DNA from 2 places in the Streptomyces sp. NBC_00483 genome. Region 2 is predicted to be linked to the other one. Evidence: predicted binding sites of a transcription regulator. Region 2 holds the regulator's gene; the other holds the start of a gene.

Region 1 (4,412 bases), 1.5 Mb from region 2:
TGACCGGCACCGGCCGCTGGGCCTGCACGCGGCGGCAGACCTCGAGGCCGTCGAAGCCGGGCAGCATGATGTCGAGGATCAGCAGGTCGGGCTGCCAGGCCTCGGCCGTGTCCACCGCCGCCGGGCCGTCCTGCGCGGTTTGCACGAGGAATCCCTCGGCGCGCAGTCGGGCGGCGATGGCGTCGACGATCGTCGGATCATCCTCGACGACCAGGACCCGTCGTTGGGCTCCCTGGGTCGTCGTGGTGGTGTTGTGGGAGGTGTGTGTCTGCTCCATCGCCCCGCCCCTGAATGCGCGCCGTCGTGACGCGCTTGACGCTTGAATGATCTGGGTTTCGGACGTCAGCGTACGGGGAGTTACCGCCGGTCGGCTACGTGGGCCTCAGGGCGAGGTGCACCACGTCAGGGACGCCCCGGACAACCGGGATCTCTTCGGTGCGCACCGCCTGGAAACCGGCATTCCGCAAGGTTTCTTCGAAATTTGCTGACGGCTGTGCGGACCATACGGCGAGAACCCCGCCCGGGTCGAGTCGGTCCTTGCAGGCGGCGAGGCCTGAGGGTCCGTAAAGGGTGTCGTTGTCCTCGGTGACGGTCCAGTCCGGACCGTTGTCGATGTCGAGGCAGAGCGCGTCGTAGGTGTCCGTCGCCGTGTGCAGGTGCCGTACGAGGTCGGCCTCGACGATGTCGGTACGAGGGTCGGCGAGGGCCTCTGCGGACAGCTCGCGCAACGGGCCTTGCCGGTGCCAGTCGATGATCGCGGGCTCCCGCTCGACGACCGTGATGCGGCCCCAGCGCGGGTCGGCGGCGGCGTGCGCGAGGGAGAAGCCGACGCCGAGCCCGCCGATGAGGACACGCGGCTTCTTGCGGCCGGTGCGGCCGGTGCGGTCGGCGCGGCCGTCGAGGGCCGCGAGCGCCGAGTCGATGAGACGCCGCTCGGAGCGGCCGTCGGAGGTGTCCATCAGGAACGTGCCGTTGGCGATGATCTGGAGCAGGTCGCCGTGACGGCGCAGGACCACCTCGCCGAAGGGGCCTTCGCGGCGATCGAGGACGACGGGTGGACCGGGGTGGTGCAGGGTCGTCATGGCCGCCATTGTGGCCGACGAGGTGGGTGACCCGCGGGCATTTTCTGTGGCCCACGTCTCACATGGCGCTCGTCACAGAGGGTGAACCGAACCAGGCCACGCAGTGCCACAACTGCTTTATGTGCCCGCGTACTTCGCGTTCGTCAGGGGCGCCTCGATGTGCCAGCCCACCGACTCGTAGAGGAACCGGCCCTCCGGGGTGCACGCCAGGACCGCACGGGTTGCGCCCTGGGTGTGGGCCACTGACTGGAGCGTGGCCATGACCACGCGGCCGAGGCCCTTGCGGCGGTGGTGTTCCGAGGTTTCGATCTGGTCGACGACCGCGCTCGCGCCGGTCGGGGCGATCTGGCCGCGCGCCGCGAACGTGCCCGTGGTGTCGGTGAGCAGGACCCGGGTGACGCCGGCGCGGGTCCAGATGTGCCGGATGTAGCCGGTGGGGGCCGGGGGCGCGGTGGCCGGGGTCAGTTCCGTCGACATCAGGAAGTCGTCCGACCCGTATGGCTCCCATTCAGGGCCGAGCCACGGCAGTACCCGTTCCGGGTCCGCGAAGACCTTGAGGTGCGTGCCGCGGCCGCGCGTGGACTCGGCGACCTTGCGCACGACCTCCTCGCGCACGGCGTCGTTCGTGGCGCCGATGACGTGCCGGCTCACGTGCTCCGGCAGGCCCACATGAATCGTGTAACCCCAGGGCTCGACGAGTGGGGGAGCGGCGCCGCGCGAGGCGATCCAGCCGTCGATCCAGTTCCGTACGAGTTCCTCGCCCGTCACTGTCGTCATGTCCGCACGCACCCTTCGGCGTAAGACCCGCGTTGGCCCAGTAGGTATTACATATGCCATGCCGCCAGGGTCGGAAGGCGTGATCGCTGACAGCGAACGGGTGGGGCGGAACATCTGAAGGCTCCCGGGCATTGAGTCCATGTAACTCAACTTGACTGCCAAAGGGGAGATCATGGCTTCGACGTCCACACCGCTCACCCTGCCCGTGCTGCCGCTCGACGACGAGGTCGTGCTGCCCGGAATGGTGGTGCCCCTGGACCTCAGCGACACCGACGTACGGGCCGCGGTGGAGGCCGCGCAGGCCGCCGCGCGTACTGGACCCAGCAAGCCGAAGGTGCTGCTTGTTCCACGTATCGACGGGACGTACGCGAACACCGGCGTGCTCGGCACCGTCGAGCAGGTCGGCCGCCTCGCCGACGGCGACCCCGGCGCGCTGATCCGCGGCGTCGGCCGCGTACGCATCGGCGCCGGCACGACCGGTCCCGGCGCCGCCCTGTGGGTGGAGGGCCTGACCATCGAGGAGGAAGTGCCGGACCCGCTGCCGGGTGCCGTCACCGAACTCGTCAAGGAGTACAAGGCGCTCGCCACGAACTGGCTGAAGAAGCGCGGCGCCTGGCAGGTCGTGGACCGCGTCCAGGCCATCGACGACGTCTCCGCACTCGCCGACAACTCCGGCTACTCGCCGTTCCTCACCACCGCCCAGAAGGTCGAGCTGCTCGAGGCCGCCGACCCGGTGGAGCGGCTGAAGCTCGCCACCGGCCACCTGCGCGACCACCTCGCCGAGCAGGACGTCGCCGAGTCCATCGCCAAGGACGTACAGGAAGGCGTCGACAAGCAGCAGCGCGAGTTCCTGCTGCGGCGCCAGCTCGACGCCGTGCGCAAGGAGCTGCGCGACCTGAACGGGGAGTCGGAGGGCGAGGAGTCCGACGACTACCGCACCCGCGTCGAGGCCGCCGACCTCCCGGAGAAGGTCCGCGAGGCCGCCCTCAAGGAGGTCGAGAAGCTGGAGCGGGCGAGCGATCAGTCGCCCGAGGGGTCGTGGATCCGGACCTGGCTCGACACCGTCCTCGAACTGCCGTGGAACGAGCGGACCGAGGACGAGTACGACATCCAGGGCGCCCGCGCCGTCCTCGACGCCGAGCACGCGGGCCTGGACGACGTGAAGGAGCGGATCACCGAATACCTGGCCGTGCGCAAGCGCCGCGCGGACCGCGGCCTCGGCGTGGTCGGCGGCCGTCGCGGGGGCGCCGTGCTCGCGCTCGTCGGCCCGCCCGGCGTCGGCAAGACCTCGCTCGGCGAGTCCGTCGCGCACTCGATGGGCCGTAAGTTCGTCCGCGTCGCGCTCGGCGGCGTACGGGACGAGGCGGAGATCCGGGGCCACCGGCGTACGTACGTGGGTGCCCTGCCGGGCCGCATCGTGCGCGCCATCAAGGAGGCCGGGTCGATGAACCCGGTGGTCCTCCTCGACGAGGTCGACAAGGTGGGCTCCGACTTCCGCGGCGACCCGGCCGCGGCCCTGCTCGAAGTCCTCGACCCGGCCCAGAACCACACCTTCAGGGACCACTACCTGGAGGTCGAACTGGACCTGAGTGATGTGGTGTTCCTCGCCACCGCGAACGTTCTGGAGGCCATCCCGGAGGCCCTCCTCGACCGTATGGAACTCGTGCGTCTCGACGGCTACACCGAGGACGAGAAGATCGTCATCGCCCGCGACCACCTGGTCCCGCGCCAGCTGGACCGCGCGGGTCTCGCGGCCGACGAGGTCACCATCGGCGACGACGCGCTGCGCAAGCTGGCCGGCGAGTACACGCGTGAGGCCGGCGTACGCAACCTGGAGCGGTCCGTGACGCGGGTGCTGCGCAAGGTCGCCGCGCAGCACGAACTGGGCGAGCGGGAGCTGCCGTTCACCGTCGGCGAGGGTGATCTGCGTTCGCTGATCGGGCGACCGCACCACGTGCCGGAGTCGGCGCAGGACCCGGCCGAGCGGCGCACGTCCGTGCCGGGCGTGGCGACCGGGCTCGCGGTCACCGGGGCCGGTGGTGACGTGCTCTTCGTGGAGGCGTCGCTCGCCGACCCGGAGACGGGTGCGGCGGGGCTCACGCTCACCGGTCAGCTGGGCGACGTCATGAAGGAGTCGGCGCAGATCGCGCTCTCCTTCCTGCGCTCGCACGGCGCCGAACTGGAGCTGCCCGTCACCGACCTGAAGGAGCGCGGCGCGCACATCCACTTCCCGGCGGGCGCGGTCCCGAAGGACGGGCCGAGCGCGGGCGTCACGATGACGACGGCGCTCGCGTCGCTGCTGAGCGGCCGCCTTGTCCGTACGGATGTGGCGATGACCGGTGAGGTGTCCCTGACCGGGCGCGTTCTCCCCATCGGCGGCGTCAAGCAGAAGCTGCTGGCCGCGCACCGGGCCGGGATCACGACCGTCATCATCCCGAAGCGGAACGAGGCGGACCTGGACGATGTTCCGGCGGAGGTGCTGGAGAAGTTGGAGGTGCACCCGGTGAACGATGTGCGGCAGGTGTTGGAGCTGGCGTTGGCGCCGGCGGAAGT
Region 2 (4,412 bases):
CCGAGAAGTACGCGGACGAGGACCACGCCCGCCGCGAGGCCGCCGAGTCCCGCAACCAGGGCGAGCAGCTCGTCTACCAGACGGAGAAGTTCCTCAAGGACAACGAGGAGAAGGTCCCCGGCGAGGTCAAGACCGAGGTCGAGGAAGCCCTCACCGAGCTGAAGGAAAAGCTCAAGGGCGAGGACTCGGCCGAGATCCGCACCGCCACCGAGAAGGTCGCCGCCGTCTCGCAGAAGCTGGGCCAGGCCATGTACGCCGACGCCCAGGGCGCGCAGGCCGCCGGTGACGCCCCGCAGGGTGACGCTCCTCAGGGTGACGCCAAGGCCGACGACGACGTCGTCGACGCCGAGATCGTCGACGAGGACAAGGACCGCAAGGACGGTGCCGCGTGACGGAGGAGACCCCGGGCTTCGAGGAGAACGAGAAGCCTGACGTCCCCTCCGGCGCCACCCCCGACGACGCCGAGCCGCAGGCCGCTCCCTCCGACACGGAGGGGGCGGCCCCGGCCGGGGACTCAGCTTCTGCTCAGGATGTTGCCCTGACGGCACAGCTGGACCAGGTGCGTACCGCGCTCAACGAGCGCACCGCGGACCTCCAGCGCCTGCAGGCCGAGTACCAGAACTACCGGCGCCGTGTGGAGCGGGACCGCGTCACGGTCAAGGAGATCGCCGTCGCGAACCTCCTGACCGAGCTGCTTCCCGTTCTCGACGACATCGGCCGTGCCCGTGAGCACGGCGAGCTCGTCGGCGGCTTCAAGTCGGTGGCCGAATCCACGGAGACGGTCGCCGCGAAGATGGGCCTTCAGCAGTTCGGCAAGGAGGGCGAGCCCTTCGACCCGACCGTGCACGAGGCCCTGATGCACTCCTACGCGCCGGACGTCACCGAGACGACCTGCGTGGCGATCCTGCAGCCGGGTTACCGGATCGGCGAGCGCACCATCCGCCCCGCGCGGGTGGCCGTGGCCGAGCCGCAGCCGGGTGCGCAGGGCAAGTCCGAGGACGCTGCCGAGTCGGCCGAGACCAAGGGCGACGAGAAGGACAACGGTGGCCCGGAAGAGGGCTGACGTCGTACGCGTACTGATTGATGTGAGTGAGGAGGGACGTCGAGGCCGATGAGCACCAAGGACTTCATCGAGAAGGACTACTACAAGGTCCTCGGCGTCCCGAAGGACGCCACCGACGCCGAGATCAAGAAGGCGTACCGCAAGCTCGCCCGCGAGAACCACCCCGACGCCAACAAGGGCAACGACAAGGCGGAGGAGCGCTTCAAGGAGATCTCCGAGGCGAACGACATCCTCGGTGACCCCAAGAAGCGCAAGGAGTACGACGAGGCGCGCGCCCTGTTCGGCAGCGGCGGGTTCCGTCCGGGACCCGGCGGTGCGGGGGCGGGCGGCTCGTTCAACTTCGACCTGGGCGACCTCTTCGGAGGCGGCGCCCAGGGCCAGGGCGGTCCGGGCGGCTTCGGCGGCGGCATCGGCGATGTGTTCGGTGGCCTGTTCAACCGGGGCGGCGCGGGTACGGGTACCCGTACTCAGCCGCGCCGTGGCCAGGACATCGAGTCCGAGGTGACGCTGAGCTTCACCGAGGCGGTGGACGGGGCCACGGTCCCGCTGCGCATGTCGTCCCAGGCTCCCTGCAAGGCGTGCTCCGGCACCGGCGACGCGAACGGCACACCGCGCGTGTGCCCGACCTGCGTCGGCACCGGACAGGTCTCGCGGGGCGGCGGTGGCGGCTTCTCCCTCACCGACCCGTGCGTGGACTGCAAGGGCCGCGGCCTGATCGCCGAGACGCCGTGCGATGCCTGCAAGGGCAGTGGGCGGGCCAAGTCCTCCCGCACCATGCAGGTCAGGATCCCCGCGGGGGTCTCGGACGGCCAGCGCATCCGGCTCCGCGGCAAGGGCGCTCCCGGTGAACGGGGCGGCCCCGGGGGCGATCTGTACGTCGTCGTGCACGTCGACGCGCACCCGGTCTTCGGCCGCAAGGGCGACAACCTCACCGTCACCGTCCCGGTGACGTTCACCGAGGCGACGCTCGGCGCCGAGGTCAAGGTGCCCACGCTCGGCGGCCCGCCGGTCACCCTGAAGCTGCCCCCGGGCACGCCGAACGGGCGGACGATGCGGGCCCGCGGCAAGGGCGCCGTCCGCAAGGACGGCACGCGCGGGGATCTGCTGGTGACGGTCGAGGTGGCCGTCCCCAAGGACCTTTCGGAGGACGCCCGCAGCGCCCTCGAGTCGTACCGCAAGGCGACTGAGGACACCGACGTGCGGGCAGAACTGTTCAAGGCCGCGAAGGGAGCGTGAATGTGATGGACGGGCAGCCCGGCCGTCGGCGCCACAACCCGTACGAACTGACCGACGAAACGCCGGTGTACGTCATTTCGGTGGCGGCACAGCTGTCCGGCCTGCATCCACAGACCCTGCGCCAGTACGACCGCCTCGGCCTGGTCTCGCCCGACCGCACGGCCGGGCGCGGCCGGCGCTACTCGGCCCGCGACATCGAACTGCTCCGTGCGGTGCAGCAGTTGTCGCAGGCAGAGGGCATCAACCTGGCCGGCATCAAGCGCATCATCGAGCTGGAGAACCAGGTCGCCGCGCTGCAGTCCCGCGTGGCCGAGCTCTCCTCGGCAGTGGAGAGCGCGGCCTCCGCGATCCAGCAGCGCGAGGCGGCGGTGCACGCCTCCTACCGGCGGGACCTGGTCCCGTACCAGGAGGTCCAGCAGACGAGCGCGCTGGTGGTGTGGCGGCCGAAGCGGTCGTCCGAGCAGTAGTCCGCACTCATGCGTGAAGGGCCCCGGAGGCGTTGTCACCGGGGCCCTTTCGTATGCCGCAGGATGGAGCCATGACCGAGATCCGCACCCCCCGCCTCCTCCTGCGCCGCTGGCAGCCGGACGACGACCTCGCCCCGCTCGCCGAGATCCAGGCCGACCCTGCCGTGATGAGCCGTGTCGGCGACGGCTCCCTCCGCTCCCTCGACGAGACCGCCGAGGACATCGAGCGCTGGGAGGAGGAGTGGGACGACGAGGGCTTCGGGGTCTTCGCCGTGGAACTCCTCGGCCCCGGCGAGCTGGCGGGCGCCGTCGGCCTGTACGTGCCGGACGCCCCGGAGCAGGTGGCGGGCCAGATCGGCATCCAGTGGCGGCTCGCGCGACAGTTCTGGGGCCAGGGGTACGCCTCGGAGGCGGCGCAGGCGACGCTGGAGTTCGCGCTTCAGGACCGGGGCATCGACCGGGTCGTCGCGGTCACCGCGGAGGGCGACACCTCCTCGGAGAAGGTTCTCCACAAGCTGGGGATGGCGCCGCTGCCCGGCCGGGTGGAGGGCTGCATGCTGTACGCGATCGACCTGACGGAGTTCGAGGGCTGAGACTCGAGGCCTGAGATTCGAGAGTCGCCTTTGAGTTTCCTGTGAAGGTCTTGAACACCTTGCGAAGGTGTCCGGTATTCGCCGTCTTCGGCTTCATGTGAAGAAGTAATGGACCCGTTTTCGTTGCGGTGTGGCTTCACCTCTTGACGGTCAGTGGGCGGGCGAGTTGGCTTCGAGCCACCTCGGCCGCACCGTCGCGGCCACGTCAGGGAGGTATCCGCACATGAACACGCGTATGCGTTGCGCCGCCATGGCCGGCGCCGCATCCGTCCTGGTCGCCTCGCTCTCGGCCTGCGGCGGCGTGCTGCCGGGCGGCGACAGCGGGCCCAGCGCGTCCACCACCAAGGGCAACGATGTCAAGATCGGTCTGCTGCTTCCGGAGAAGGAGACCGCTCGCTACGAGAAGTTCGACCACCCCATATTCGAGCGTCAGGTGGCGAAGCTGACGTCCGGCAAGGGGGAGCTGGTCTACGCCAATGCCAAGCAGAACGCGGCCCTCCAGCGCAAGCAGCTGCAGGAGATGATCGCCGCGAAGGTCGACACGATCGTCGTCGACGCCGTGGACGCCAAGGACATCGCCCCGGCCGTGCGCAAGGCGAAGGACGCGGGCATCCACGTCATCGCGTACGACCGGCTCGCGGAGGGGCCCGTGGACGCCTACGTCGGCTTCGACAACGAGCTCGTCGGACAGACCCAGGGCAAGGCGCTGATCTCCGCACTCGGCGGGACCAAGGCCACCAAGCGCGACAAGGTCGTGATGATCAACGGCTCGCCCAGCGACCCCAACGCCGCGCAGTTCAAGGCCGCCGCCCGCGTGGAACTCGGCAACGCCGTGACCGTCGCGAAGTCGTACGACACCGCGGGCTGGAAGCCGTCCAACGCCAAGGCCAACATGGAGCAGGCCGTCAACGCGCTCGGCGCGGACAACATCGCGGGCGTGTACGTCGCCAACGACGGGATGGCCGGCGGCGTGATCCAGGCCCTGAAGGAGGTCGGCGTCCGCGACATGCCGCCGATCACCGGCCAGGACGCCGAACTCGCCGCCGTGCAGCG

Evidence for each region. The regulator HspR, encoded in region 2, represses chaperone genes until heat shock. The targets are predictions, from matches to a motif close to TTGAGNNNNNNNNNCTCAA.
Region 1: the regulator HspR is predicted to act here: its motif matches at 1,991-2,009, upstream of lon (endopeptidase La).

What each region holds. Positions count from the first base shown of each region.
Region 1 is NZ_CP107880.1:6,335,177-6,339,588, forward strand. It holds gene OHA73_RS28550 (response regulator transcription factor) at 1-277, opposite strand, end outside; gene OHA73_RS28555 (spermidine synthase) at 372-1,091, opposite strand; gene OHA73_RS28560 (GNAT family N-acetyltransferase) at 1,200-1,859, opposite strand; gene lon (endopeptidase La) at 2,032-4,412, shown strand, end outside.
Region 2 is NZ_CP107880.1:4,873,376-4,877,787, reverse strand. It holds gene dnaK (molecular chaperone DnaK) at 1-392, shown strand, start outside; gene grpE (nucleotide exchange factor GrpE) at 389-1,063, shown strand; gene dnaJ (molecular chaperone DnaJ) at 1,112-2,299, shown strand; gene OHA73_RS21715 (heat shock protein transcriptional repressor HspR) at 2,305-2,766, shown strand; gene OHA73_RS21710 (GNAT family N-acetyltransferase) at 2,838-3,359, shown strand; gene OHA73_RS21705 (sugar ABC transporter substrate-binding protein) at 3,583-4,412, shown strand, end outside.